3 regions of the Allobosea eneae genome follow, and region 2 is predicted to be linked to each of the others. Evidence: predicted binding sites of a transcription regulator. Region 2 holds the regulator's gene; each other region holds the start of a gene.
What was found. Region 2 encodes PhoB, which activates phosphate uptake and scavenging genes when phosphate is short. Its sites were predicted from a motif close to TGTCATNNANCTGTCAT; they were not measured.
Positions count from the first base shown of each region.

Region 1: the regulator PhoB is predicted to act here: its motif matches at 4,027-4,043, upstream of ACFPOB_RS28095 (bifunctional 2',3'-cyclic-nucleotide 2'-phosphodiesterase/3'-nucleotidase).
Region 3: the regulator PhoB is predicted to act here: its motif matches at 6,238-6,254, upstream of ACFPOB_RS21420 (DUF2794 domain-containing protein).

Region 1 covers NZ_JBHSLW010000076.1:78,444-88,472, reverse strand. Annotated here, with positions in the region: gene ACFPOB_RS28115 (ABC transporter substrate-binding protein) at 1-390, opposite strand, end outside; gene ACFPOB_RS28110 (CaiB/BaiF CoA transferase family protein) at 751-1,893, shown strand; gene ACFPOB_RS28105 (acyl-CoA dehydrogenase family protein) at 1,901-3,058, shown strand; gene ACFPOB_RS28100 (HTD2 family dehydratase) at 3,064-3,903, shown strand; gene ACFPOB_RS28095 (bifunctional 2',3'-cyclic-nucleotide 2'-phosphodiesterase/3'-nucleotidase) at 4,083-6,041, shown strand; gene ACFPOB_RS28090 (hypothetical protein) at 6,046-6,318, opposite strand; gene ACFPOB_RS28085 (ABC transporter ATP-binding protein) at 6,490-8,214, shown strand; gene ACFPOB_RS28080 (hypothetical protein) at 8,222-8,734, opposite strand; gene ACFPOB_RS28075 (nuclear transport factor 2 family protein) at 8,759-9,184, opposite strand; gene leuB (3-isopropylmalate dehydrogenase) at 9,283-10,029, opposite strand, start outside.
Region 2 covers NZ_JBHSLW010000042.1:14,533-24,561, forward strand. Annotated here, with positions in the region: gene argF (ornithine carbamoyltransferase) at 1-797, opposite strand, end outside; gene ACFPOB_RS23695 (aspartate aminotransferase family protein) at 800-2,011, opposite strand; gene ACFPOB_RS23700 (GcrA family cell cycle regulator) at 2,730-3,281, shown strand; gene ACFPOB_RS23705 (YnfA family protein) at 3,361-3,681, shown strand; gene phoB (phosphate regulon transcriptional regulator PhoB) at 3,691-4,389, opposite strand; gene phoU (phosphate signaling complex protein PhoU) at 4,422-5,147, opposite strand; gene pstB (phosphate ABC transporter ATP-binding protein PstB) at 5,189-5,989, opposite strand; gene pstA (phosphate ABC transporter permease PstA) at 6,023-6,913, opposite strand; gene pstC (phosphate ABC transporter permease subunit PstC) at 6,929-7,897, opposite strand; gene pstS (phosphate ABC transporter substrate-binding protein PstS) at 8,002-9,027, opposite strand; gene ACFPOB_RS23740 (ATP-binding protein) at 9,136-10,029, opposite strand, start outside.
Region 3 covers NZ_JBHSLW010000035.1:39,409-49,437, forward strand. Annotated here, with positions in the region: gene ACFPOB_RS21395 (aldo/keto reductase) at 1-562, opposite strand, end outside; gene ACFPOB_RS21400 (arylesterase) at 638-1,231, opposite strand; gene ACFPOB_RS21405 (ABC transporter ATP-binding protein) at 1,410-2,123, shown strand; gene ACFPOB_RS21410 (ABC transporter permease) at 2,125-4,719, shown strand; gene ACFPOB_RS21415 (Bax inhibitor-1/YccA family protein) at 4,938-5,714, shown strand; gene ACFPOB_RS21420 (DUF2794 domain-containing protein) at 5,795-6,160, opposite strand; gene ACFPOB_RS21425 (peroxidase-related enzyme) at 6,484-7,077, opposite strand; gene ACFPOB_RS21430 (NAD-glutamate dehydrogenase) at 7,256-10,029, shown strand, end outside.

The DNA.
Region 1 (10,029 bases), on a different contig from region 2:
CGTGCCGCAATCCCACATCACGTTGACGACCTTGAGGTCCTCGGCGACCGGGGCGAGCGCGTTGCAGGAGCCGGACGAGATCGCGCCCAGCATCACCTGCGCGCCCTGCTCCTGCACGACGCGGCGATATTCGGAAAGGAGCTGGTTGGTGCCGGCGCCCTCGTCGACATAGACCGGCTTCAGCGGCACCCCGAGCACCCCGCCCTTGGCGTTGATCTCCTCGATCAAGAGGTCGGCGGCGTTGCGGCCGGGTACGCCGAACACGGAGGCGGGTCCCGACAGGAAGGTGGCGATGCCGACCACCAGTTCCTTCGGCTTGTCCTGCGCCAGAGCCGAGCTTGCGAGCAGCGCGCCGGCCAATGCGGCCGCCGCCAGTTTCATCGTCTTCATGAGCATCCTCCCTGAACCTCGCATGACATCGGGCGCTCTTGAGCGGCGCCTCGTCCGGCAAAAAGGGGCGCATAGAGGCCGCAGTCGGACAAGAAGGATAAAGCGATGAAGGCCATAGGGTTTTTCTATGGAGCCGGGCGCTATGGCCGCCATCGCGAAACGCTATTTGACTTGAGGCGCACGACAGCGGTCTTTCGCGACATCCTCAGCCCTCATCCTGAGGAGCAGCCGTCAGGCTGCGTCTCGAAGGATGCTCCAGAGCACACTGGAGCATCCTTCGAGACGCGAGCTTTGCTCGCTCCTCAGGATGAGGGCTCTTGGAAGATGAAGACGGCGCTTGGCGGACGAAGCAGACCAAAGATGACGAATGCTCTCGACGGAATCCTGGTGGTGGCGCTGGAGCAGGCCGTGGCCGCTCCGCTGGCGAGCTGCCGGCTCGCCGATGCCGGGGCCCGCGTCATCAAGCTGGAGCGTGAGGAAGGCGATTTCTCGCGCGGCTATGACGACTATGCCGGAGGCCTGTCCTCCTATTTCGTCTGGATCAACCGTGGCAAGGAATCCTGCCGGGTCGACCTCAAGGATCCGAAGGACCTCGCTCTGGTCGAAGCGATGCTGGCTGAGGCCGATGTCTTCATCCAGAACTTCGCGCCCGGCGCGACCGACCGGCTCGGGATCGGCAGCGAGGCGCTGCGCCAGCGCCATCCCAGGCTGATCACCTGCGACATCTCCGGCTATGCGCCCGGTACGCCGCACTACACCAAGAAGGCCTATGATCTCTTGATCCAGGCGGAAGCCGGCCTTGCCGCCGTGACCGGCAGCCCCGACTCCGGCCCGACGCGGATCGGTATCTCGATCGCCGACATCGCCACCGGCAATGCCGCCTATGCCGCGATCCTCGAAGCGCTGATCCGGCGCGGTCGCACCGGCGAAGGGTCGCGCATCCAGCTCTCGCTGTTCGACACCATCGCCGATCTGATGAACGTGCCCTATCTCACCCGGCGCTATGGCGGGATCGAACCGCCGCGGCTCGGTCTAGCCCACCCCTCGATCGCGCCCTATGGCGTGTTCCGCCTCGCCGATGCCGAGGTGCTGATCTCGATCCAGAGCGAGCGCGAATGGCAGATTCTGGCCCGCGACGTGCTGGACAATGACGGCCTGCTCGACGACCCACGCTTTGCCAGCAATGTGCTGCGCGTGCGCAACCGCCCTGCCCTCGATGCCGCGATCCAGGCGACGCTCGCCACCCGAACCTATGCCGAGACGGCGGCCGGGCTCGATGCCGCCCGCATCGCCTTTGGCACGGTCTCGACCATGGCCGACCTGATCGACCATCCGGCCGCGACGACCCTGCCCGTCCCGACCCCGAACGGCCCGATCGAGGTGCTGGCGCCGCCGGTGCTGGTCGACGGCAAACGCGTGCCGATGCGGGCGCCGCCCGGCCTCGGCGAGCATGACGAAGCGTTGCGCAGCGAGTTCGCGGCGAAGACGGTCCGATCAGCCTGAGATGAGCATGACGACATCCAACGACCATTCCGACATCCGCGAGGCGGTGGCGAGGCTCTGCGCCGATTTCCCCGGCAAGTACTGGCGCAAGCTCGATCGCGAGATGGCCTATCCCAGCGAGTTCGTGACGGCGCTGACGCAGAGCGGCTTCCTCTCTGCGCTGATCCCGGAGGAGTATGGCGGCGCAGGACTCACGCTCTCGGCCGCGGCGGCGATCATGGAGGAGATCCAGCGTCAGGGCTGCAATGGCGCCGCCTGCCACGCGCAGATGTATGTGATGGGCACGGTGCTCCGGCACGGCAGCGAGGACCAGAAGCAGCGCTATCTGCCGAAGATCGCCTCGGGCGAACTGCGCCTGCAGGCTTTCGGCGTCACCGAGCCGACCAGCGGCACCGACACCACCGCCTTGCGCACCACCGCCCGCCGCGAAGGCGATCACTACGTCGTCAACGGCCAGAAGATCTGGACCAGCCGGGCAGCGCAATCGGACCTGATGCTGCTGCTCGCCCGCACCACGCCGCGCGATCAGGTCGCGAAGCGCACCGAAGGGCTCTCGGTCTTCATCCTCGACATGCGCGAAGCCTTGAAGGATGGCCTCACGATCCGGCCGATCCGCACGATGATGAACCACGCCACCAACGAGGTCTTCTTCGACAATGTGAAGGTGCCGGCGGCCAACCTCGTCGGCGAGGAGGGCAAGGGCTTCCGCTATATCCTCTCCGGCATGAACGCCGAGCGCATCCTGATCGCGGCCGAATGCGTCGGCGATGCCAAATGGTTCATCGACAAGGCCTCGACCTACGCCAAGGAGCGCCAGGTCTTCGGGCGGCCGATCGGCCAGAACCAGGGCATCCAGTTCCCGATCGCCAGGGCTTACGCCAACATGCGCGCGGCGGAGTTGATGGTGCGCGAGGCGATCCGGCTCTACGAGGCCGGGGCCAATCCGGGCGCGGAAGCCAATATGGCCAAGATGCTGGCGGCGGACGCCTCCTTCGAGGCTGCCAACGCCGCCATCCAGACCCATGGTGGCTTCGGCTTCGCCGAGGAATACGACATCGAGCGCAAGTTCAGGGAGACGCGGCTCTACCAGGTCGCGCCGATCTCGACCAACCTGATCCTGTCCTATCTCGCCGAGCACGTGCTTGGCATGCCCAGAAGCTACTGAGCCCAATGAACATCGACCATCTGAAGTCCTGGATCGGCAAGAGCGAGCAGTCCTCCGACCTGATCACGCCGCGGCTGGTCGCCAGCTATGAGGCGACGTTCTCTCCTCACCTCGCACCATACCCGCAGGGCGAAGCGCCGCTCGCCTTGCACTGGTGCCTCGCGCCGCCGATCTCGCCGATGGCCGCGCTCGGCCGGGATGGGCACGCCGCCAAGGGCGAGTTCCTGCCGCCGGTCGAACTGCCGCGGCGGATGTGGGCGGGCGGGCGCATCGAGACGATCACGCCCTTGCGGACCGGCGACGAGGTCACCCGCCATTCGACCATTGGCGACGTCTCCTACAAGGAAGGCCGCAGCGGCCCGCTCTGCTTCGTCGCGGTCGATCATGAGCTGGTCACATCGCGGGGCGTCGCGCTGCGCGAGCGGCACAACATCGTCTATCGCGAGGCGGCCAAGCCGGGCGCCGAGCCGCCAGCAGCCGCCGCTCCGGCCGAGCGGCGCCCGGCCGACCTGACCTGGACGGTCGAGGCCGATCCGGTGCTGCTGTTCCGCTATTCGGCGATCACCTTCAACAGCCACCGCATCCACTACGATCAGCCTTATGTCACCGGCGTCGAGGGCTATGCCGGGCTTGTCGTGCACGGGCCGATCCAGGCGACGCTGATCATGAACATCATCGCCACCCTTTCCGGCAGCGAGCCGATCCGGCTCGACTATCGCGGGCTCGCGCCATTGATCGCCGGCGAGGCCTTCCAGGTGAAGGCGAAGCGGCTGGGCGACGGCGCCATCGCCGCCTGGACAGAGGGCGCCGACGGGCGGGTGCGGATGGAGGGCGTGAGCCGGTAACACGAGCGTCATTCTCGGACGGAGCGAAGCGCAGATCCGAGAATCTCATGACGAGAAGGCGCTGATGGCAGCCTCTTCCGGTCTGAGATGCTCGGGTCAAGCCCGAGCATGACGTTACCCCCGTGTCACGGTCCTGACATGGTGCTAGCGTCTTTCGCCGCACCTTGCTTCAGGAGCCGATGATGGACCGCGCCCGCAGTTTCAGCCGCCGTGACACGCTCAAGGCCGGGGCCGCCATCGCCGCAGCCGGCGCGCTCGCCAGCCCCCTCGCCGCGCAGGCTCCGGCCAAGCTCAAGCTCCGCCTGCTGGAGACCAGCGACCTGCACGTCAACGTCGTGCCTTACGACTACTTCCGCGACGCGCCCGACGACACGGTCGGCCTCGCCAAGACGGCGAACCTGATCAAGGCGGCGCAGGCGGAAGCCAGGAACAGCCTGCTCTTCGACAATGGCGACTTCCTGCAAGGATCATCGCTCGGCGATTTCGTCGCCTACAAGAAGGGGCTGAAGGCCGGCGAGACCCATCCGATGATCGCCGCGATGAACGCCCTGCCCTATCAGTGCGGCACGCTCGGCAATCACGAGTTCAATTACGGGCTCGAATTCCTCGAGAACGGCCTCGCCCGCGCCGAATTCCCGATCGTCTGCGCCAATGTCGACCGGGTCGGCGGCGGCACGCTGATCGAGCCCTGGCGCATCTTCGAGCAGAGCTTCGAGGACGAGGCCGGCACGAAGCATGTCCTCAACATCGCGGTGATTGGCTTCGTGCCGCCGCAGATCATGCAATGGGACAAGGGCAATCTCGACCGCAAGGTCACCGCAATCGACATCGTCGATGCCGCGCAGAAATACCTTCCGGAGATCGCGCTGGCCCATCCCGACCTGACCATCGCGCTCTGCCACTCGGGCATCGCCGGCGGCGAGCGCAAGGGCGGGGAGGAGAATGCGGCGCTGCACCTCGCCAAGCTCGACGGCATCGATGTCGTGCTGACCGGCCATCAGCATCTCGTCTTCCCCGGCGGCAAGGCTTTCGACGGCATTCCCGGCGTCGACAACAAGAAGGGCTCGCTGCATGGCAAGCCGGCCTGCCAGCCCGGCTTCTGGGGCTCGCATGTCGGCATCGTCGACCTCGAGCTGGAGAAGCGCGACGGGCGCTGGCGCATCGCCGACTTCAAGGTCGATCCCAAGCCGATCTATGAGCGCACGCCCGACCGCAAGATCGTGCCGAAGGCCGAGGTCGAGGCCGCCGTGCTGGCGACGGTGAAGGCCGACCATGAAGCGACGCTGAATTACATGCGCGAGCCGGTCGGCACGACCAGCGCCCCGATCAACAGCTATTTCGCCCTCGTCGCCGACGATCCCTCCGTGCAGATCGTGGCGGAGGCGCAGATCGCCTACGCCAAGCCCTTGCTGGCGCAGACGCCGTACAAGGACCTGCCGATCCTGTCGGCCGCAGCGCCCTTCAAATCGGGCGGGCGCGCCGGGCCGGCCTTCTTCACCGATATCCCGGCCGGGCCGATCGCGATCAAGAACGTCGCCGACATCTATCTTTATCCGAACACGGTGCAGGTCGTGAAAGTCAGCGGCGCGCAGATCCGCGAATGGCTGGAGCGCTCGGCCGGCATCTTCAACCGGATCGACATCGCCAGGACCGAGGAGCAGCCGCTGATCAATCCCGGCTTCCCAGCCTTCAATTTCGACGTGATCGACGGCGTCAGCTACCAGATCGACGTGACGCAGGCCTCGCGTTATGACGGCGACGGCAAGCTGGTGGCGCCAGGCGCCCATCGCATCGTCGAGCTCGCCTATCAGGGCAAGCCGATCGACGAGAAGGCTGAGTTCATCGTCGTCACCAACAATTACCGTGCCTCCGGCGGCGGCAATTTCCCGGGCACCAAGACGACGGTGGTGCTGGAGGCGCCCGACCTCAATCGCGACGTGATCGTGCGCTGCATCATCGAGAAGAAGACGATCAACCCGGCCGCCGACGGCAACTGGTCGCTGAAGCCGCTGCCGGCGAACGTCAACGTCACCTTCCCGACCTCCCCTGCCGCCGTCAACAAGAAGCCGGAAACGCTGAAGGCGCAGCCGATCGGCGATGCCGGCGAAGGCTTCGTGAAGTATCGGCTGGGCGGCTAACCGCTCAGGACCTGTTCTTCGTCGCCCAGCAGGCCGAGCCGCTCTGGACGCTGCGCCAGACACCGTTCGCCTTGCAGCCTTCGAGCGGCTGGCTGCAAACGCGGGCGATGCAGGCGGACGCGTTGTTGCTGACCTTGTTGCAGTTCTGCTCGCAGCTTTTGAACATTGCAGAGCAGGAGCTGGTGACCTGCTTGCAACCATCCTGCGCGGATGCCGGACCGCCGGCAAGCATGGCGAACGACGCCAGCGCAGCAACAATGAACACCAGTCTGACCACGGCCCGCCCCTCCGAAAGGAACCGATCGTGATCTCCGTCCCGCGCGTGTCAACAAGGCAAGATTGGTACCTCCGTCGCGCCGCCTCGCTCGATCGCCGCAATGCAACCCGCGCGTGACGCTCCGTACCTCGCCACCTGACCGGCACCTCGCCAATGTGCTAACAGGCCGCCATGCTCGCCCGCTTCTTCGCCTACTATCGCCCCCATCGCGGCCTCTTCCTGCTCGACTTCGGCTGCGCCGTGATCTCGGGCCTGCTCGAGCTCGGCTTTCCGATCGCGGTGAAGCTGTTCGTCGATCAGCTCCTGCCGAGCGGCAACTGGAGCCTGATCGTGCTGGCCTCGCTCGGCCTGCTGGTGATCTACCTGATCAATGCCGGCCTGATGGTGGTGGTGACCTATTGGGGCCACATGCTCGGCATCAACATCGAGACCGAGATGCGCCGCAAGGCGTTCGACCATCTGCAGAAGTTGTCCTTCGGCTGGTTCGACAACCAGAAGACCGGCCATCTGGTCGGGCGCCTGACCAAGGACCTCGAAGAGATCGGCGAGGTCGCCCATCATGGGCCGGAAGACCTGTTCATCGCGGTGATGACCTTCATCGGCGCCTTCGCGCTGATGCTGAGCGTGCATCCGCCGCTCGCCCTGATCACCGCGACGATCGTGCCGCTGATCGCCTGGCTGACCAGCCGCTATGGCCGGCGGATGACGGCGAACTGGCAAAAACTGTTCGGCAGCGTCGGCTCGTTCAACGCCCGGATCGAGGAGAATGTCGGCGGCATCCGCGTCGTCCAGGCCTTCGCCAACGAGGAGCACGAGCGCAGCCTGTTCGCGGTCGACAACCAGCGCTATCGCCGCACCAAGCTCGACGCCTATCGGCTGATGGCGGCCTCGACCTCGCTCTCCTATTTCGGCATGCGCCTGACCCAGATGGCGGTGATGATCGCCGGCGCCTATTACGTGCTGATCGGCGATCTCAGCGCCGGCGGCTTCGTCGGCTTCCTGCTGCTGGTGACGGTGTTCTTCCGGCCGATCGAGAAGATCAACTCGGTGATCGAGACCTATCCGAAGGGCATCGCCGGCTTCCGGCGCTACACCGAGTTCCTGGATACGCGGCCCGACATCGCCGACCTGCCGGGCGCCATCGCGGTCTCCGGCCTCAAGGGCGACATCGCCTATGAGAATGTCAGCTTCGGCTATACGCCGGACCGCACCATCCTGAAGGGGATCGACCTTGCGATCCGCGCCGGCGAGACCATCGCCTTCGTCGGGCCGTCAGGCGCCGGCAAGACCACGATCTGCTCGCTGCTGCCGCGCTTTTACGATGTCGATGGCGGCAAGATTACGATCGACGGCATCGATATCCGCCAGATGACGCTGGCCTCGCTGCGCGGCCAGATCGGCATCGTCCAGCAGGACGTCTTCCTCTTCGCCGGGACGCTCCGCGAGAACATCGCCTATGGCAAGCTGAGCGCGAGCGAGGACGAGATCGTCGAGGCCGCCCGGCGTGCGCGGCTGGACGAGATGATCGCGCGCCTGCCCGACGGGCTCGACACGGTGATCGGCGAGCGCGGCGTCAAGCTCTCGGGCGGTCAGAAGCAGCGCCTCGCGATCGCCCGCATGTTCCTGAAGAACCCGCCGATCCTGATCCTCGACGAAGCGACCTCGGCGCTCGACACCGAGACCGAGCGCGCCATCCAGGCCTCGCTCGCCGAGCTCTCGAAGGGCCGGACGACGCTCGTCATCGCGCATCGCCTGGCGACGATCCAGGATGCCGACCGCATCATCGTCATCGACGAGAGCGGCGTCGCCGAGCAGGGCCGGCATCAGGAGCTGGTACAGCGGCCCGGCATCTACCGACGCCTGCACGAGGCGCAGTATGGCGGCAGGGCGAGCTGAGAGGCAATCAGCCGGCCGGTTGCCTGCGAGCCTCGTCCAGAAGGATTTCTGCTTCCTGTCTTACCTGCTCCAGCGACAACAGCTCATCTTCCTGAGGGTCGAAACAGACGCCATTGCAGGCTGCGACCAGCGCCGCGGCGACGGCAAAAGCGAAGGCACCCTCGACAAAGCTTCCGCCCCAATAGAAGGCGATCACTTTCTCCAGCTTGTTCGCCTGCTCGCCAAATAGCTCCGATATCTCGTCGATCTCATCTCGTCCGACAATGTCGACTTCGATCCCAGCTTCGAAACCAGCCAGCTTGCCCGGTTGAAAGCCGTCGGCGCTGTCGAGCGAGAACGGACCATTGAATGAAAGCTCGAAGCCCAGCTGCTTGGCTTGAGCTGAGAGCTTCACACCATCGGCCGTCGCTCCAGCCGGCAATCCGACAAGCAATTCCATCGACATGACCACCCCTCCCATCGCCATACCCGACATGAACATATGTTCACTATTCGTTCTTTCGTCGATACCGTCAAGCACCGTCAGCTCGTTCCGATTGCGAGTTCAGGAGAGCGCCGCCTTGATCGCCGCCGTATCGAAGTAGAACGGCGTGCCCTCGATCAGGCGGCCATCCTCGAAGCGCAGCGCCTCGGCGAAAGGCTGCGTGAGCGTCCTGCCACTGCTACGCGCCGTGAGCCGCAAGGTGCAGGTCATGACGACCATATCGCCCAACCTGGCCGCCTGCAGGCCATCGACAGACAGATCGCTCCAGGTTTCGCGCATCGCCCTGAACAAGCGCCCGATCCCGTCTAGCCCACACCAGTCGCCGGCATAGGGCAGCGATGCCGGCTCATGCACGATGACATCGGGATGGAAGGCCGTGGCGAGCAGACCGAGATCGGCCTCGTCCTGCTGCAGGAAACGGAGCTCGATCGCGAACATGCGTTCGAGCAGCTCCATGGCAGAGAGTCCGCCAGCATCGGTATTCATGAGAAACCTCGCATCTGCGGCCGAAGCAGCCGCAGATGCGAGGAAACCGTAATCCCTCGGAGGTCACCACCCGCTTCCTGTGCCGGTGGCGATCCGGGTCAGCCGCGCGCTTCGAGCGCCTTGACGATGGCGTCGCCCATCTCGGTGGTCGAGACAGCGTTGGCGCCGGGGGCGGCGATGTCCTTGGTGCGGGTGCCGGCGCCGAGCACATCGGCGATCGCGCCCTCAAGCCGGTCGGCGGCTTCACCCGCACCGAAGGAATAGCGCAGCGCCATAGCGAAGGAGCCGATCATCGCGATCGGATTGGCGAGGCCTTTGCCGGCGATGTCGGGCGCCGAGCCGTGGACGGGCTCGTAGAGCGCCTTGCGCTTGCCGGTCGCCGGATCCTCGGCGCCGAGCGAGGCCGAGGGCAGCATGCCGAGCGAGCCGGTCAGCATCGCCGCGACGTCGGAGAGGATGTCGCCGAAGAGGTTGTCGCAGACGATGACATCGTACTGCTTCGGCCAGCGCACCAGCTGCATGGCGCAGTTGTCGGCCAGCACGTGCTCGAGCTCGACGTCCTTGTAGCTCTTGGCGTGCAGTGCGGTGACCGTCTGCTTCCAGAGCACGCCGGTCTTCATGACGTTGTGCTTCTCGGCCGAGGAGACCTTGTTGCGGCGGGTGCGCGCCAGCTCGAAGGCGACGGCGCAGATGCGCTCGATCTCGCCGGTCGTATAGAGCTGGGTGTCGACGCCCCGCTTGCTGCCGTCCTCCAGCGTGACAATCTCCTTCGGCTCGCCGAAATAGACGCCGCCGGTGAGCTCGCGCACGATCAGGATGTCGAGGCCCTCGACCACCTCGGGCTT
Region 2 (10,029 bases):
GGCAGGCAGTGCATGAAGATCGCATCCTTCTCGGCGCGGCCGAGCAGGCGCTCATCGACCTGATAGGGCCGCAGCAGGTTGTGGCGCGTGCCTTCCTCGTCGCCCATCGAGACCCAGCAATCGGTGATGACGCAATCGGCGCCCTCGACCGCGGCCTCGGGGCGATTGGTCAATTGCAGCTTCGCGCCCTGCTTGCGGGCCCAATCGAGCAAGGCCGGCGGCGGCGCGAGCTCCTCGGGGGTGGCGATGGCGAGCTCGAAATCGAGGCGGCCGGCGGCGTGGACCCAGGAGGTCAGAACGTTGTTGGTGTCCCCGGTCCAGGCGATGCGCTTGCCCTTGATCGAGCCCTTGCGCTCCTCGAAGGTCATGACGTCGGCCATGACCTGGCAGGGATGCTGGCGCTTGGTCAGGCCGTTGATCACCGGCACGGTGGCGTATTTCGCCATCTCGACCACGGAATCGTGGTCGAGCATGCGGATCATGATCGCGTCGACATAGCGCGAGAGCACCCGGGCGGTGTCGGCGATGGTCTCGCGCTCGCCGAGCTCAATCTCCTGGCCGGTCACCATCATCGGCGAGCCGCCGAGTTCGCGGATGCCGACGTCGAAGGAGACGCGGGTCCGCAGCGAAGGCTGCTCGAAGATCATGGCGATGACCTTGCCCTCGAGCAGGCGATCACCGGCGGCCGCGGGCGTGCGCCGGCGGGCCTTGATCTCCTCGCCCGCCTTGAGGATGGCGCGGAGTTCCCCGGCGGAGAAATCCGAGAGATCGAGAAAGTGACGCGTCGCAGACATCATGCTCACTCCGCCGCCGGCCGGGCGAGTTCCGCCTCGACCGCGCCAGCCGCCTTGTCCAGCCGCGCCACCGCCTCGGCCACTTCGCTCTCGCCGATGATCAGCGGCGGCAGCAGGCGCACGACATTGTCGCCGGCCGCGACCACCAGCAGGCCGGCGGCGCGGGCCTGCGCGACGAAATCGGTGTTCGGGGTCTTGAGCTTGAGGCCGAGCATCAGCCCCTCGCCGCGGATCTCCTCGATCACCTGGGGATGCTGATCCTTGAGCTGGGCCAGCGACTGGCGCAGGCGCAAGGCCGTCTTCTGGACATGGTCGAGGAAGCCATCAGCCAGGATGACGTCGAGCACGGCGTTGCCGACCGCCATGGCGAGCGGGTTGCCGCCGAAGGTGGTGCCGTGCGTGCCGAGCGTCATGCCGGAGGCCGCCTCCTCGGTGGCGAGGCAGGCGCCCATCGGGAAGCCGCCGCCGATGCCCTTGGCGATCGACATGATGTCGGGGACGACGCCACCCAGCTCATAGGCGAAGAACTTGCCGGTGCGGCCGACGCCGGTCTGGATCTCGTCGAAGATCAGCATCAGGCCATGCTCGTCGCAGAGCTCGCGCAGGCGCTTCAGGAAGCGCATCGGCACCGAGCGCAGGCCGCCCTCGCCCTGGATCGGCTCGATCATCAGCGCCGCGGTCTCCGGCGTGATCGCAGCCTTCAGCGCCGCCTCGTCGTCGAAGGGCACCTGGTCGAAGCCATCGACCTTGGGGCCGAAGCCGTCGATGTATTTCTGCTGGCCGCCGGCAGCGATGGTCGCAAGCGTGCGGCCATGGAAGGCGCCCTCGAAGGTGACGATCCGGTAGCGCTCGGGATGGCCTTTCGCGGCGTGGTATTTGCGCGCCATCTTGATCGCGCACTCGTTCGCCTCGGCGCCCGAGTTGGTGAAAAAGACGCGTTCGGCAAACGTCGCCTCGCAGAGCCGTCGGGCGAGCTTCTCGCCCTCGGGCATCGTGTAGAGGTTGGAGGTGTGCCAGATCCGCTGCGCCTGCTGGGTCAGGGCCTCGACCAGATGCGGATGGGCATGGCCGAGCGAATTGACGGCGATGCCGGCACCGAAATCGAGATAGCGGGTGCCGTCGGCGGTGATCGCCCAGGCGCCCTCGCCGCGCTCGAGCGCGATCGGGGCGCGGGCATAGGTCGGCAGGAGAACGGAAGAAGCGGAAGCGATGCTCATGGAGCGAAATCCTTGCGGCGAAACAGGAGGGTAGCGCGGAATCTCGGGCCGGGAACGGCAGGTTGGGACGCAAGGCGGCATGATGCCGGCACGATGCGACCCGCCGGCGACATTATCGTCGCTGGCCGTTCCCGTCGTCTCGTCGCGCGTCAAGCCGCATCGAAGGAAAATCCCGATCGCTCAAAAACATAAGCGCCGCCCTTTGGGGCGGCTGCGTCACGCGACTATGCAAAACCGGCCAGGCCCTGTCAATTGCAGCAGCCCTGGCGGGAGGGCGATTGGCCCTGCCCTCAGCCCTCATCCTGAGGAGCCGCGTCAGCGGCGTCTCGAAGGATGCTGCCGGAGGCTCCGGCACCAGCTGGAGCATCCTGCAAGACGCGGACTGACGTCCGCTCCTCAGGAGGAGGGCTGAAGCTTCTTCTGCAAGAGCCATGACCTCGCGACAGCGTTGCCGATTGGACTCACTGCCACACCATCTGCGGCGATTGGCTGGGGAAAAGCCGAATTAGGATTCGGCGACTCTTGTGGCCGAGTCAGGCCATCTTGTATGGTCGTCTTCGTCAGATACGACATCTCGTGCGGCGTCTCCAGTATCGTCAGTCCCGGGCGTAACGGCTTCCGTTTAACCACGGACGCTGCCGGTATCGGATTCCGCCATGATCTCTCCCTATGCCTCGCCGGCCCGCCGGTGGGACATGACGAAGACAGGTGCAACCCCATGACCGAAGCCGGAGCCTGGACCGACGAACGCGTCGAACTGCTCAAGAAGCTCTGGAACGACGGCCTGAGCGCGAGCCAGATCGCCGCCGAGCTCGGCAATGTCACGCGCAACGCGGTCATCGGGAAAGTCCATCGTCTCGGCCTGTCAGGCCGGGCCAAGAGCCCGGGCTCGGCCGCGCCGCGTCCGCGCAAGCCGGCAGCCCGCCCGCCGAGCCACCCGGCCGGACATCAGAACGGCGGCGCCGGGCTGACCCGCGGCAACACCGCGCTCGCCCCGCAATTCGCGGCCGAGATCGAGGCCGAGGCGCAGGTCGAGCGCGAGCCGGCCCCGTCCGAGGACGTGGTGGTGCCGTTCTCCGAGCGGGTCACCATCATGGATCTGCGCGAATATATGTGCCGCTGGCCGATGGGTGACCCGACCTCGCCGGAATTCCGCTTCTGCGGCGGCCGCAGCGCGACCGGCCTGCCCTATTGCGCCTATCATGCTCGCATCGCCTACCAGCCTGCGGCAGACCGTCGGCGCGACCGCAGCAAGGCCATCCGCGCCTGAGTGCTCGCGACGCGATTGCATAACCATGAAAGCCGGCCGCAAGGCCGGTTGCTCATGGGCAGGACCAGAGGGCCCGCGCATGGCGACATTCGCGATCTATCTCGGCGCCGCGCTGGCCGAAATCGCCGGCTGCTTCGCCTTCTGGGCCTGGCTGAAACTCGGCAAGCCGGTCTGGTGGCTGCTGCCAGGCTTGGTCTTACTCGCCGCCTTCGCCTGGCAGCTGGCTTTGATCGACAGCCCCGCGGCCGGACGCGCTTTTGCCGCCTATGGCGGCATCTACATCCTCGCCTCGCTGGCCTGGATGGCACTGGTCGAGAAAATACCGCCGGATCGCTATGATCTCGCCGGCTCGGCGCTCTGCCTTGCCGGCGCAGCGGTCATTATCGCTACGCCGCGCTGACCAAAACGGTCAGCCGCGCGCAAACGTCTCGTCAAAGGCATAGCCGGCGCCGCGCACGGTGCGCAGCGGATCCTTGGAATTGGCCGGGGTGATCGCCTTGCGCAGGCGGCCGACATGGACGTCGACGGTGCGCTCGTCGATATAGACGTCGCGGCCCCAGACGGCATCGAGCAGCTGCGCCCGCGAATAGACGCGGCCCGGCGCCTGCATCAGGAATTCGAGCAGTCGGAACTCGGTCGGCCCAAGATGCAGTTCGGCCCCGGCGCGGCGGACCCGGCGGGTGGTGCGGTCGAGTTCGAGATCGCCGGCGGCGAGCAGTCCGGCGACATGGCCCGGCTTGGCGCGGCGCAGCAGCGCCTGGATGCGTGCAATCAGCTCGGGCAGCGAGAACGGCTTGACGACATAGTCGTCGGCGCCGGTGGCGAGGCCGCGCACGCGCTCGGTCTCCTCGCCGCGGGCGGTCAGCATGATGATCGGCACGCGCTCGGTGTCGCGACGCGTGCGCAGGCGTCGGCAGAGCTCGATGCCGGAGAGGCCGGGCAGCATCCAGTCGAGCAGGACGAGATCCGGCGTGTGATCGCGCAGGTGCAATTCGGCGTCGTCGCCGCGCGCCACGCTGTCGACCTCGAAGCCCTCGGCCTCGAGGTTGTAGCGCAGCAGCAGGGTCAGCGGCTCCTCGTCCTCGACGATCAGGATGCGTGCAGGCATAGGGTCTCGCTTTCGCTCAACCGCCTACCAGTTCAGCCATTGGCCGCCGGCAGGTCGACGAGGATGTTGGTGGTGTCGAGCTTCGGCCGAGTCTCGTCCATGGACTGGCCGGTGACGAGGTAATGGATGGTCTCGGCGATGTTCGTCGTGTGGTCGCCGATGCGCTCGACGTTCTTGGCGCAAAACAGCAGATGCGTGCAGAAGGTGATGTTGCGCGGATCCTCCATCATATAGGTCAGGAGCTCGCGGAACAGCGAGGTGTAGAGCGCGTCGATCTCGTCGTCGCGGCGCCAGACCTCCATCGCCTTCTGCTCGTTGCTGGCGGCATAGGCGTCGAGCACGTCCTTGAGCTGGGCCTGGACCAGGCGGCTCATATGCTCGAGGCCGACCACGGCGCGATGCGGCGGCGAGAACTGGCCGGAGATCGCGACGGCGCGCTTGGCGATGTTCTTGGCGAGATCGCCGACGCGCTCGATGTCGGCGGCGATGCGGATCGCCGAGATCAGCTCGCGCAGATCATTGGCGAGCGGCTGGCGCCGGGCGATGGTCAGCACCGCCTTCTCCTCGACCTCGCGCTGGAGATTGTCGAGGCGCTGGTCGGCCGTGATGATCTTCTGAGCAAGCGCGGTGTCGCGGCGCACCAGCGCGACCGTGGAATCGCCGAGCATGCGCTCGGACATGCCGCCCATCTCGGCGAGGCTGCGGCGCAGGCCTTCGAGATCGGCATCGTAGGAGCGGACGATATGTTGATCCGACATCGGGGCGTATCCTTCGGGGCTGGCCGACGACTGCGTGGACCTCAGCCGAAGCGGCCGGTGACGTAGTCCTGCGTCTGCTTCTTGTGCGGGTTCATGAAGATGGTGTTGGTGGCGTCGAACTCGATGACTTCGCCCAGATACATGAAGGCGGTGTACTGCGAGATGCGTGCCGCCTGCTGCATGTTGTGGGTGACGATGACGATGGTGAAATCGGTCTTGAGCTGCTCGAGCAGGTCCTCGATCTTGCCGGTCGAGATCGGGTCGAGCGCCGAGGTCGGCTCGTCGAACAGGATGACCTCGGGCTTCTGGGCGATGGTGCGGGCGATGCACAGGCGCTGCTGCTGGCCGCCGGAGAGGCCCATGCCGGAGCTCTTCAGCTTGTCCTTGACCTCGTCCCAGAGCGCGGCGCGGCGCAGCGCGCCCTCGACGCGGTCGTCGAGCTCCGACTTCGGCGGCTTCTCGTAGAGGCGGATGCCGAAGGCGACGTTGTCGTAGATCGACATCGGGAAGGGCGTCGGCTTCTGGAAGACCATGCCGATGCGCGAGCGCAATTCGTTCACGTCGACATTGTTGGAGATGATGTTGCGGCCGTCGAGCAGAATCTCGCCGGTGGCCTTCTGCTCGGGATAGAGCGAGTAGATCCGGTTGAAGATGCGCAGCAGGGTCGACTTGCCGCAGCCCGACGGGCCGATCAGCGCCGTGACGTGGCGGTCACGGAAGTCGAGGTTGATGTTCTTCAGCGCCTTGTGCTCGCCGTAGTAGAAATCGAGATTCTTGACGGCGATGCGGACGGGAGCGTCGGCGTCCAGCGTCTGCGGGCTCAGTTCCAGGGTCGAGAGCATCTTCATGGTCCTTCCGATCGGACGCTACTTGGATCACTTGCCGCCGCGCACGATGCGCCGGGCGATGATGGAAAGCACGAGGATTGAGACGGTGATGATCAGCGAGCCGGCCCAGGCGAGCTGCTGCCAATTCTCGTAAGGGGCGGAGGCGAACTGGTAGATCGTCACGGGCAGGTTGGAGACGCCGCCGAACAGGCTGGGCGAGAACCAGAAATTGTTGTTCAGGGCGGTGAAGATCAGCGGCGCGGTCTCGCCGGCGATGCGCGCGAGCGCCAGCAGGATGCCGGTGACCATGCCCGATTTCGCCGCCCGCCAGGTGATCGAGGTGATCACCACCGAGGGCGGGGCGCCGAGCGCCGAGCCGGCCTCGCGCAGCGGGCCGGGCACGAGCCGCAGCATGTCCTCGGTGGTGCGCACAATCACCGGGATCGCGATGATGCCGAGCGCGACGCCGCCGGCCCAGCCGGAATAGCCGCCGAGCGGCTGAACCATGATCACGTAGACGAACAGGCCGATCAGGATCGAGGGCGCCGAGAGCAGGATGTCGTTGATGAAGCGGATCAGGTCGGCCAGCTTCGAGCCCTTGCCGTATTCGGCGAGATAGGTGCCGGCCAGCACGCCGATCGGCGTCGCCACCGCGATGCCGAGGAACGTCAGCACCAGCGAGCCGACGATGGCGTTGGCGAGACCGCCGCCTTCCGAGCCGGGACCAGGCGTGATCTGGGTGAAGGTCGCGACCGAAAGGCCGCCGATGCCTTTCACGATCAGCATGCCGAGGATCCAGAACAGCACGGAGATCGCCAGCAGGGTGAAGGTGGTCGCGATGATCTTCATCGCCCGGTCAGCGGTTCGGCGCGACTGTCGCACGCGCCCCCAGGTCGCGGGCGGCAGGGCACGAACGGTCGAGGGGGTGGCGAGAGTCATGGTCTTTCCATCCGCTCAGTAGGATTTTACCCGCGCAACCAGGATGCGCGCAATCACGAGGACGACGAAGGTGACGAAGAACAGGATGCAGCCGAGCGCGATCAGCGCGTTGAGCTGCAGGCCAAGCGCTTCGTTGAACTCGTTGGCGATGCGCGAGGCGATGGTCGAGCCGGGATCCATGATCGAGCCGGACAGCCGGTTGGCGTTGCCGACGACGAAGGTCACCGCCATGGTCTCGCCGAGCGCACGGCCGAGGCCGAGCATGATAGCGCCGATGATCGAGACGCCGGCCTGCGGCACCAGCACATGGCGCACGACCTCCCAGGTCGTCGCCCCGATGCCATAGGCGCTCTCGCGCAGCACCGAGGGGATCTGGTCGAGCATGTCGCGGGTGATCGAGGCGATGAACGGGATGATCATGAACGCCAGGATGAAGCCGGCGGTGAGGATGCCGAGGCCGGACGGCGAACGCGAATAGAGGATCGTACCGAGGATCGGCATGCCCTCGACGACGTTCGAGAGCGGCACTTGCACATAGGCGGCAAAGAGCGGCACGAAGACGAAGAGTCCCCACATGCCGTAGATGATCGACGGCACGGCGGCGAGCAGCTCGATCGCGGTCGAAACCGGCTGCTTGAACCAGGGCGGCGCGAGCTGAGTCAGGAAGACGGCGATGCCGAGCGAGAGCGGCACACCAATGACGAGCGCGATCAAGGCGGTCGAGAGGGTGCCGGCGATGGCCGGCCAGGCGCCGTACTGATCGTTCTGGGTATCCCAGACGCTCGAGGTCAGGAAGCCCAGCCCCATCTCGCGGAAGGCCGGCCAGCCGCCGATCACCATCGAGACCATGATCCCGGCGAGCAGCAGCAGCACGAACAGGGCCGACAGGAAGCTCGCGTTGCGGAAGACGATGTCGAACGTGCCCTTCGGAGTCTTGCGGGCAACATGCGCGCCGGGCGCCATCTGGTCAGTCACGGCAGCCATCCGTGGAACTCCGAATCACGTGAAGACGGAAAGAGTCGGTCTCGTCGCGCAAGGCGGCGGGGGCCGGTGACGGCCCCCGCCGGTCGTTCTAGGGGCGGGCGCGATCAGAAGATCGGCTTGCCGGCCGGGTCGGTGACGCCCTTCCAGGCGTTGCGGACCTGATCCTTGACGTTGGCCGGGAGCGGCACATAGTCGAGGTCGAGGGCGAGCTGGTCGCCGTTCTTGTAGGCCCAGTCGACGAACTTCAGCGCGGCCTGCACCTCTTCCGGCTTCTCCGGCTTGGCGTGGACGAGCAGGAAGGTGGCAGCGGTGATCGGCCAGGCCTGAGCGCCCTTCTGGTTGTTCAGCGAGATGCCGAAGCCGGGGGCCTCATTCCAGTTGGCGTTGGCGGCGGCGGCCTGGAAGGACTTGTCGTCCGGCGCGGGGTAGTTGCCGTCGGCATTCTGGATCAGCGCGAAGTTGAGCTTGTTCTGCTTGGCGTAGGCGTACTCGACATAGCCGATCGAGTTGGCGACCTGCTTCACCGAGGCGGAAACGCCCTCATTGCCCTTGCCGCCGATGCCAACGGCCCACTGGACCGAGGTGTTAGCGCCGACCTTGGACTTCCACTCGGGCGAAACCTTGGAGAGGTAATCGGTGAAGACGAAGGTCGTGCCCGAGCCGTCCGAACGGTAGACCGGGTTAATGTTGGCGTCCGGCAGGGTGACGCCGGCGTTGATCGCCGTGATCTTCGGGTCGTTCCACTTCTTGATGGTGCCCATGTAGATCTCGGCGACGATCGGGCCGGTCAGCTTGAGCTTGCCCGCATCGACACCGGCGATGTTGATCGCCGGGACGACGCCGCCCATCACGGTCGGGAACTGGATCAGGCCGTCCTTAGTCAGATCCTCGCCCTTGAGCGGAGCGTCGGTGGCGCCGAAGGCGACGGTCTTCGCCTTGATCTGGCGGATGCCGCCGCCCGAGCCGATCGACTGATAGTTCAGGCCGATTCCGGTCTCCTTCTTATAGGCCTCGGCCCATTTGGAGTAGATCGGGAAGGGGAAGGTCGCGCCGGCGCCGGTGATGTCGGCAGCCTGGGCAACACCCGAAAGTCCGGCGGCAGCGGCCGCGAGAATGAGAAGTTTGCGCATGAGATGTCCTCTCTGGGTCGCAAGAGCAGCGGCCTTGCTAGAACACCGGCTATATGACAGCCACATGACACACAGTCATGAAAGCGCGCCTGCTGCCGTCACAAATCGTTAACGGGTCGACTCCGGCAGGCGCGGCAGGATCGCCCGGAAGGTCGCGCCCTGGCCGACGACGCTCTCGATGGTCAGCCTGCCGCGATGGCGAAGGACGATGTGCTTGACGATGGCGAGGCCGAGGCCGGTGCCGCCGGCCTCGCGGCTGGCGGCGGTGTCGACCCGGTAGAAGCGCTCAGTCAGGCGCGGCAGATGCTCCGGGGCGATGCCCGGCCCGTCATCGCGCACGCTGATGCTCGCCTCCTCGCCGGAGATCGCGACGGTGATGCCGACCTCGCCGCCGCGCTGGCCGTATTTGATCGCGTTCTCGACCAGGTTCTCCATCAGCCGCAGCAATTCGTCGCGATCGCCGGCGACGGTGACTGGGTGCTGTGGCACGTCGAGATTCAGCGTCACCTCGCGCTCGCGCGCCATCAGAACAAGGGAGTCGAGAATTTCGCGGGCGATGCTGGAGAGATCGACCGGCGTCTCTGGCGCGAGATGGGCGCGCAGTTCGATGCGCGAGAGCGAGAGCAGGTCGTCGACCAGCCGGGCCATGCGCAGGCCCTGCTCGCGCATGATCGCCAGGAAGCGGTCGCGGGCGGCGGCATCGTTGCGCGCCGGCCCCTGCAGGGTCTCGACGAAGCCGAGCACGGAGGCGAGCGGCGTACGCAATTCGTGGCTGGCATTGGCGACGAAGTCGACGCGCATCCGCTCGGTCATGCGCTGCTCGCTGAGATCCTCGAAGGTCAGAAGCACGGCCCGGCGCCAGCCGCTGCCGGCGAGCGCAGCGATGTGGATGCGGAAGGTGCGCTCGACCGGCACGCGCTCGATCAGCTCGACGGCGCGCCGGCCGCCATGGCGCGAGACCTGCTCGATCGCATCGATCAGATCGGGGTCGCGCATCACCAG
Region 3 (10,029 bases), on a different contig from region 2:
CGCTCTCATTGGAGAGGCCGAGATGGCGGATCTTGCCGGCCTTGATCATGGCCGCGAAGGCGTCGAGCTGCTCGGCGAACGGCGTCTCGTCCTCGGCCCGCGAGAATGCCGCCTGGTTGAAGCGCGTCGGGTTCGAGCCCCAGGCCATCGGGCGGTCCGGGAAATGGATCTGGTAGAGGTCGATATAGTCGGTCTGCAGCCGCTTCAGGCTCTTGTCGACCGCTTCCTCGATCTGCCGGCGGTTGACTCGGGTCGGGCCCTTGTCGTCGCGGAACCAGTCATTGGCGGTGCGCCCGACGATCTTGGAGGCAAGGATCACCTTGTCGCGCTTGCCCCGCGCCTTGAACCAGCTGCCGATGATCGTCTCGGTCGCTCCTTGCGTCTCTGGTTTCGGCGGAATCGAGTAGAGCTCAGCCGTGTCGAAGAAGTTCACGCCCTGGTCGAGCGCATAGTCCATCTGCTCATGGCCTTCGGCCTCGGTGTTCTGCTGGCCCCAGGTCATGGTGCCCAGGCAGATCGCGGATACCTTGAGGTCTGTGCGGCCGAGACGGCGGTAGTCCATGGCTATAGGCTCCGATGGCGGACGCACCGGAAACGCGCCGCGCATGACTAAGGTGATGGCAGGATGCGCCCTTGCTCAGGAGCGCGGGCGCAGCGAGGCGAGGAACCGCTCCACCGTCGGCAGAATGCGTTGCGCGATGACGCGCACGCCCTCAGCTTTTGGATGCAGCATGTCGGGCTGGTTCAATACCCGGTCCCCGGCGATCCCGTCCAGAAAGAACGGGTAGAGGACCAGCCCATGCTTTTCGGCGAGTTTCGGATAGATCGCGTCGAAACGGGCGACATAATCGGGGCCGTTGCTGCGCGGCGCGTACATGCCGGCGAGCAGCACCGGGATGCCGCGCGCCTTCAGCCTGGTCACGATCGCGTCAAGCGACGTCTCGGTCAGCGCCGGATCGACGCCGCGCAGGGCATCATTGGCGCCGAGCTCGAGGATGACGCCGTCGGTCCCATCCGGCACCGACCAGTCGAGCCGCTCCAGCCCGCCCTGCGAGGTGTCGCCGGAGACGCCGGCATTGGCGATCTCGACCGAAATCCCCTTGTCGCGCAGCATCTTCTCCAGCACCGTCGGGAAAGCGGCGCTAGCAGGCAGGTTGTAGCCGGCGGTCAGGCTGTCGCCGAGCGCGACCAGCTTGAGGGGCTTGCTCTGGGCGAAGGCAGGGCTGTTCATTGAAATGGGACCCAGGCTGGCGAAGACGAGCAGCATGACCGCCCAAATGCGCGGCAGTGGCTGGATTCGAGACGGCAAGCGCCCATATCGGTTGGCGGCGCGACGCATGGCGGTTCTGATCCCTTCGGCTCGGAAAGATGGTCGAAGCGGCGGCATCGGACGGGATGAAAGCGGAAACATGGCGGCGAGCGAAGGAACCCCGGCGGTCATCGAACTGAGTGACGTCGAGCTTAGTCTGGGGCGCGGCGCCGCCCGCGTCCATATCCTCAAAGGGGTTTCGCTGGCGATCCCGCAGGGTCAGGCCACCGGCCTGGTCGGTCCCTCCGGTTCCGGCAAGTCGACCCTCCTGATGACCATGGCCGGGCTGGAACGGCCCGATTCCGGGATCGTGAAGGTCGCTGGCCAGGATCTCGGCACGCTGGGCGAGGATGCCCTCGCCATTTTTCGCGGCCGCCATATCGGCATCGTCTTCCAGTCCTTCCACCTCGTGCCGACCATGACGGCCCGCGAGAATGTTGCGCTGCCGCTGGAATTGGCTGGCGCCGACAACGCCTTCGAGCGCGCCGCGGCCGAATTGCGCAATGTCGGCCTCGGCGAGCGCATGGATCACTACCCCGCCCAGCTTTCCGGCGGCGAGCAGCAGCGCGTCGCCATTGCCCGCGCGGTCGCGCCCGACCCGGCGATCCTCGTCGCCGACGAACCGACCGGCAATCTCGACGAGAGCACCGGCCGCTCGATCGTCGACCTGATCTTCGCGCTCCGGCGCGAGCGCGGCGCCACCCTCGTCCTGGTCACCCACGATCTCTCGCTCGCCGCGAGCTGCGACCGCACCGTGCGCCTGCGCGCAGGCCGGATCGAGACCGAGGCCGGCACCGAGGCGCTGGCGATCTGAGATGCACGCCCCCGTCAAACCGTCCGCTTCGCCCTCGACGCCCGCTCGACGCCCGGTCGGCCTGAAGCTCGCCTTGCGCCTCGCCTGGCGTGACCTGCGCGGCGGCCTGCGCGGCTTTGGCGTCTTCATCGCCTGCCTCGCGCTCGGCGTCATGGCGATCGCCGCCGTCTCCTCCTCCTCGCGCGGTCTCAGCGAGGGCCTCGGCCGCGAGGGGCGACGCATCCTCGGCGGCGACGCCGCCTTCAGCCTGATCCATCGCGAGCCGACCGCCGAGGAACACGCTTTCCTCGCCCGCCATGGCAGGGTCTCGACCATCGCGACCCTGCGCAGCATGGCCAATGCTGGCGAAAAGGGCGCGGGGCTCGTCGAAGTCAAGGCCGTCGACGGCTCCTATCCCAGCATCGGCGAATTGCGCACCGATCCGGCCCAGCCGGCCGCCGACCTGCTCGCTTTGCGCGACGGCGCCTATGGCGGCATCGCCGATCCCGTCCTGTTAGGCCGGCTCGACCTGAAGCCCGGCGATACCGTGCTGATCGGCTCGGCCCGGGTGCAATTGCGCGCCAATCTCGTCTCCGAGCCCGACAAGATCGCCGCCGGCGTCGGCTTCGGCCCGCGCCTGATCCTCTCGCAGGAGGCGCTGCGGGCCTCCGGCCTGCTCCAGCCCGGCAGCCTGGTGCGCTGGACGGCGCGCGTCATCCTGCCCGATGGCGCCAATACCGATGCCGCCCTCGAGGCCCTCCTCGCCAGCGCCACGCGCGAACAGCCAAATGCCGGCTGGGAAGTCCGCTCGCGCGCCAACGCCGCGCCGAACTTCCAGCGCAATATCGAGCGCTTCACCCAGTTCCTCACCCTGGTCGGCCTGACCGCGCTCTTGGTCGGCGGCGTCGGCGTCGCCAATGCGGTGCGCCGCTTCGTCGAGGCCAAGCGGCTCGATTTCGCCACGCTGAAGGCGCTCGGCGCCACCGGCGGCCGCGTCGTCGCGATCCATCTGACCGAGGTCATGCTGGTCGCCGGCTTCGGCATCACGATCGGGCTGGCCCTTGGCGCTGCAGCGCCCTTCGCGCTTGGCTATATGCTCGCCGACATCCTGCCTCTGCCGTTCGAGCCGACGCTCGCCCCGGCCGAGCTCGCTGTCGCTGCGCTCTACGGGCTGCTGACCGCGCTGGTCTTCGCCATCATCCCGCTCGGCCGCGCCCATGACGTCCCGGTCTCGGCCCTGTTCCGCGACCAGATCGAACCGGACCGACGCCGGCCGCGCTGGATCTACCTCGCGCTCTTCTTCGCGGCGCTCGCCGGCCTCGTCGGCGTCGCGCTCGTCTTCGCCTATGACCGGCGCATCGCCCTGATCTATATCGGCGCCGCCGGCGGCGTCTTCCTGCTGCTGCGCCTGATCGCCTGGGGGCTGATGGCGCTGGCCCGCCGCGCTGGACGACCACGCCAGCCGGCGCTGCGCATGGCGCTCGCCAACACCTATCGCCCGGGCGCGCTGACGCCCTCGCTGGTGCTGTCGCTCGGCCTCGGGGTCGCCCTGCTATCGACGCTCGCCTTCATCGACGTCAGCCTACGCCGGCAGTTGACCCAGTCCCTGCCGCAGAAGGCGCCGAGCTTCTTCTTCCTCGACATCCCCAATGCCCAGGCGGCCGAGTTCGACCGTTTCCTCGCCGAGCAACGCCCCGGCGCCCATGTCGAGCGCGTGCCGATGATGCGCGGGCGCATCGTCAGCGTGAACGACGTTCCGGCCGAACAGATCAAGGCCAGCGAGCAGATGGCCTGGGTGCTCGAGGGCGATCGCGGCATCACCTATTCCGCCGGCATGCCCGAGGCCTCCAGGCTCGCTTCGGGCGAGTGGTGGCCGGAGAACTATCGCGGCGAGCCGTTGGTCTCCTTCGACGCCCGCGCCGTCGAGGGGCTCGGCCTCAAGCTCGGCGACAAGCTCACCGTCAACGTCCTCGGCCGCAACATCACCGCGCGCATCGCCAATTTCCGCGACATCGAGTGGCGTTCGCTCGGCATCAATTTCGTCATGGTGTTCTCGCCGAACACCTTCGCCGGCGCACCCCATACCAACCTCGCCACCGTGACCGACAATGGCGCGACGCCCGCGACCGGTGACCCTGCCCTGATGCGCCAGCTCGCCATCGCGTTCCCGGCGGTGACGGCGGTCCGGGTCAAGGACGCGCTCGAAGCGGTCAACGGCATCGTCGGCCAGCTCGCCGGGGCGATTCGCGGCGCCTCCGGCCTCGCCATCGGCGCGAGCCTGCTGGTCCTGGCCGGCGCCCTGGCGGCCGGGCAGAGGGCGCGGCTCTATGACGCGATGATCCTGAAGACCCTAGGCGCCACCCGCCGCTTCATACTTTCGTCGTACGTCCTCGAATACGCAGGCATCGGCGTCGTTTCCGCCTTGTTCGGGCTCCTGGCAGGTGCCGCGGCCGGCTGGGGCGTCGTCACGCAAGTGATGAAGATAGATTTCGTCCCCGATCCGACAGGCGCTATTATCGCCGCGACTGCAGCGGTTGTGGTCACCGTCGTGTTCGGATTGATCGGAACGCTACAAATACTGTCGAAAGCGCCCGCTTCTCATCTGCGGAATTTATGAGGTCTGACTCAAGGCGATCAGGCATAAACATGGACAGACGGTAATGTTGCATCGACTGGCCGACGAATTTCTATGCCGGCAGCGACGCTAACCATGCCGCCCTCTTGTAAGCCTGCGCGATCCCCCTCATATTTCGTGGTGTCGCGACATTGGTGCGCGGCGGTGGGCGTCGCAAGGGCGATTGCCCGCCAGGCAAAGTTTCAAGGGGAACTCTCTCCATGAGCGATTTCGACCGCAACGCTCAGGTCTGGGGCGCCGGCCGCGCCCAGCAGACCAGCGCCGTCGAGGTGGACCAGGGCCTGCGCTCGTTCATGCTCGGCGTCTACAACAATATGAGCATCGGCCTGGCCATCACCGGCCTGATGGCGATCGGCATCTCCATGCTGGCGATCGCCGGCTACTCGCCCTCGGGCAAGGTCACCGCGCTGACGCCGCTCGGCCAGGCGCTCTACCTGTCCCCGCTGAAGTGGGTGGTGATGCTGGCTCCGCTGGCCTTCATCTTCTTCTTCTCGTTCAAGGCCGAGAGCATGAGCTCGTCGACCGCCCGTGCCATGTTCTTCGCCTTCGCGGCGGTGATGGGCATCTCGCTGTCGTCGATCTTCGTGGTCTTCACCGGTGAATCGATCGCCAAGGTGTTCTTCATCACCGCGGCCTCCTTCGCTGGCCTCAGCCTGTTCGGCTACACCACGAAGAAGTCGCTGTCGGGCATGGGCTCGTTCCTGATCATGGGCCTGATCGGCCTGGTGATCGCCTCGGTGGTCAACATCTTCCTGGCGTCGAGCGCGCTCTCCTTCGCCATCTCGGTGATCGGCGTGCTGGTCTTCGCCGGCCTGACCGCCTGGGACACGCAGCGCCTGAAGGAAATGTACCTGTACTCGGACCTCGATTCCGAGTCGGCCGCGAAGCTCTCGGTGAACGGCGCCCTGTCGCTCTACCTGAACTTCGTCAACATGTTCCAGATGCTGCTCTCGCTCTTCGGCTCCAAGCAGGAGTGAGCCGGGCGACAGCCTAGGAAATACGAAGCCCCGGCCTCACGGCCGGGGCTTTTTGTTTGGGCAGCGCCCTTCGCGCGGGGTCAGTTCACCACGCTCAGACGCTTGTCGAGCACCTTGAGGACTCGTCCAAGCTCCGCACCGCGCTTCAGGATCAGCCCGGTCGCGGTCACCACCGAATAGGCGCCCTGGCGCCGGGCCAGCGATGGATCCTTGACGATTCGGTAGAGCGGCACCTCGGCGGTGCGCCGAAAGACCGAGAACTGTGCCTTGTCGCGCAGGAAGTCGATGGCGTAGTCGCGCCATTCGCCGGCCGCGACCATGCGACCATAGAGATTGAACAGTTCGTTCAGCTCGCGCCGATCGAAGGTGACCGAGGAGGGCGCGGCAGCCGGAAAGGCGACGACCGCGCCCGCTCGCTGACCTGGCGGAGTTTCGCTTTCGCTCATCGCGCCTCCTGTTCGTTACCGGCGATTATCCGGCAAGGGATGATGCGCCCGCCCTCCGGCGCTGGCAAGGGCGCTGCAAGACAGATTGATGACGACCCCACCGCGATCATCAGTCTTGCCGCGATTGCCATGATTTCGCCGCGCTTGCGCCAAGTGAGCGCCCCGTTACGGCGTTCAACTCCGAATCGTTGCCTCGGCGGCCCGGCCTGTCCGGTTCCGGACACGTCAGCCCCCCAGCCCCTCCGGCGCTGTGGCGGGCCGGGCCAGCGAGTCGAGGCCAACTCACGGCTGGCGGTTTCCGCCGGCCGTTTTTCTTTGGCAACTCAGCGTGACGCGCCGTGATATTCGGGATTCGGCCGCATATCGACGGCCGAGGCCATCCGATTCGACATATTGTAAAAGGCGGCGACGGCCGCGATGTCCCAGATGTCGCGCTCGCCGAAGCCGGCCTTGCGCAGGCTCTGCCGGTCCCCCTCCTCGACCTCGTGCGGCCTTTCCGTCAGCTTCACCGAGAAATCGAGCATGGCGCGGTGACGGGCTGAGAGCTGCGCGGCGCGGTAATTCATCACCATCATCTCGCCGAGGACGGGGTCGCCGGAGAGCTGGCGCACTGCCTGGCCATGCGCCGTCAGGCAGTAATAGCAGCGGTTCACGCTGGAAACCGCGACCGCGATCATCTCGCGCTCCAGCTTCGACAGGCCCGACGGCGCCAGCATCAGGTCGTTGTAGAAGGCGGCGAAGGCCTGGAGCTTGGCGTCGTCATGCGCATAGGCGGTGAGGACGTTCGGGACATAGCCCAGCTTCTCCTCGCATTTGGCGAAATAGGCCTGCATCGCCTCGGAAAGCTCGGCTTGCGGCAGAGAGAGCGCCATCACGGCGGGCGGCGCGTCCTGCTTCGCAGGCTGCTCGCCCACCATCGCTTTGTCATGCTTCTTCGTCATCTCTGCACTCCTTGCGTCGATATCCGCGCGGATCGGGCACGACTTGCTGCGTCCGCGCCATATTGGTGCAATCTGGCTGCTGGCATCCGACGAAAGTTGCAGCAGCCGGTGAGCTATGTCATCGCTTCGGCAAAATAGCAGGGGGAAGAAGACTATGGCCAAGCGCGAAGCGAATGCCACGGCTGCAGCCGTCACCGCGATCGAGGCTGCTGCCCGCGAGCTCGGTTCGGCGATGCCCGCAGACTTCCCCAAGCTGCTCTATGGCCGCACCGTCGCCGAGGATCTCGTTGCGCTGCCACCGGAACTACTCGTTCGCGCCGCCGATGCCGCCTATGCCCATCTGAGCGGCAAGCGCAAACCCGGCGAGCCCAATCTGCGCTTCCGCGACGAGGCGGTGAAGCAGGACGGGCGCGAGCGCCAGATCACGATCCTCGAGGTCGTCAACGACAACAAGCCGTTCCTGCTCGATTCGACCCTGGCCGAGCTGACCGAGCAGGGCTACGAGCCGCGCCTCGTCGCCCACCCGATCCTCGCCGTGGTGCGCAAGGACGACGGTAGCTTCCAGTCGCTCGCCGGCGAGGCCTCCGGCCGCGCCGTCGAAGGCACCCGTCGCGAGAGCCTGATCCATATCCATCTCGACCGGATCGACACCGCCGAGGCGCGCGAGCGGCTCGCCGCCGGCCTCGCCCGCGTCTATGTCGATGTCGGCCTCGCCGTCGACGACTGGGCCGCGATGCGCGGGCGTATCACCGAGGTGATCCAGTCCTACCGCGCCAATCCACCGCCGCTGCCGGAGGACGAGGTCACCGAGGCCCTGAATTTCCTCGAATGGATCGCCAGCGACAATTTCACTTTGCTCGGCGTGCGGGCCTATCGCTTCGCCGGCGGCGACACGGCTGCCGATCCGGTCGATTCCTCCGGTCTCGGCATCCTGCGCGACCCGGATGTCCGGGTGCTGCGCAAGAATCGCGAGCTCGTGGTGATGACGCCGGAGATCCGCGCCTTCCTGGCCAAGCCGCAGGCGCTGATCATCACCAAGGCCAACGTCAAGAGCCGTGTCCACCGCCGCGTCCATCTCGACTATGTCGGCGTCAAGCTCTTCACCCCCGACGGCCGCCTCGACGGCGAATTACGCATCGTCGGCCTGCTCACCTCGAACGCCTATACCGGCAGCGCCCGCGGCATCCCCTATCTGCGCCTCAAGGTCGCGCGCGTACTGAAGAGCACCGGCTTCGACCCGTCGAGCTATTCCGGCCGCGCCCTCTACAACGTGCTCGACGCCTTCCCGCGCGACGAGCTGTTCCAGATCGATGTCGAGACGCTGGAGCGCTTCGCCCTGGACATCATGCAGTTGACCGAGCGGCCGCGCATCCGGGCGCTCGCCCGCGCCGACGAGTTCGACCGCTTCGTCTCGGCGCTCGTCTTCATTCCGAAGGACCGCTACGACACCACGGTGCGCCGCCGCGTCGGCGAGTTCCTCGCCCGCATCTACCAGGGCCGCCTCTCCGCCGCCTATCCGGCCTATCCTGAGGGGCCGCTCTCCCGCACCCACTACATCATCGGGCGCGACGAGGGCCGCACGCCCAAGGTCGACCGCAGCACGCTGGAAGCAGGCATCGCCGCGATCGTCCGCACCTGGAGCGACGGCCTCAAGGACGCACTCGACGCCGGCAAGGCCGGCCCGGCCGCTCGCTCCCTCGCCGAGCGCTATGCCGAGGCCTTCGGCGCCGCCTATCGCGAGCGCTATTCCGCCGAGGACGCCCTGGTCGACGTCGACATGCTGCAGAAGCTGTCGGACGAGCGTCCGCGTGCGGTGAACCTCTACCGCCGCGAGGGCGACGGGCCGACGCGGGCCAATCTCAAGCTGTTCTCGCGCGGCGCCGCGATCTCGCTCTCCGAGCGCGTGCCGATGCTGGAGAACATGGGCTTCCGCGTCGTCAACGAGCGCACCTTCAACATTACCCCGCAACAGAATGGCGGGGCGGGCAGCGACACCCGCGTCTGGCTGCACGACATGACGCTGGAGCGTGCCAGCGGCGGCGAGATCGATATCGAGAACCTCGATCCGACGATCGAGGCGGCGCTGATGGCGCAGTTCCGCGGCCTCACCGAATCCGACCGCTTCGACCAGCTCGTTCTCGCCGCCGGCCTCGCCTGGCGGGAAGCTGCGCTGCTGCGGGCGCTCGGCCGCTATCTGCGCCAGGTCGGCGCGCCCTACGCGCAGGACTACATCGCCGACGCGCTGACCCGCCATTCTGGCATCGCCACCGGATTGGTGAAGCTCTTCGTCGCCAAGTTCGACCCGCACCTCTCTGACGAGAAGCGCGCCGAGCAGATGAAGGCCGAGCGCGAGCGCATCGAAGCCGCGCTCGCCGACGTCACCAGCCTCGACGAGGACCGCATCCTGCGCCGCTTCGTCAACCTGATCGACGCGACGCTGCGCACCAATTTCTTCCAGATCGGGCCTGACGGGCATCCGCGCGGCACGATCTCGTTCAAGCTCGCCTCCGGCCAGGTCGACGGCATGCCGCTGCCGCGCCCGCTCTACGAGATCTTCGTCTATTCGCCGCGCGTCGAAGGCATTCATATGCGCTTCGGCAAGGTCGCACGCGGTGGCCTGCGCTGGTCGGACCGGCCGCAGGATTTCCGCACCGAGGTGCTCGGGCTGGTCAAGGCCCAGCAGGTCAAGAACGCCGTCATCGTCCCGGTCGGCGCCAAGGGCGGTTTCGTGCCCAAGCGGTTGCCGCCGGCGAGCGACCGTCAGGCCTGGCTGGCCGAAGGCACCGAGAGCTACCGCATCTTCATCCGCACCTTGCTCGAGCTCACCGACAATCTCGACGGCGAGAAGATCCTGCCGCCGCCGGACACGGTCCGCCATGACGGCGACGATCCCTATCTCGTCGTCGCCGCCGACAAGGGCACCGCGAC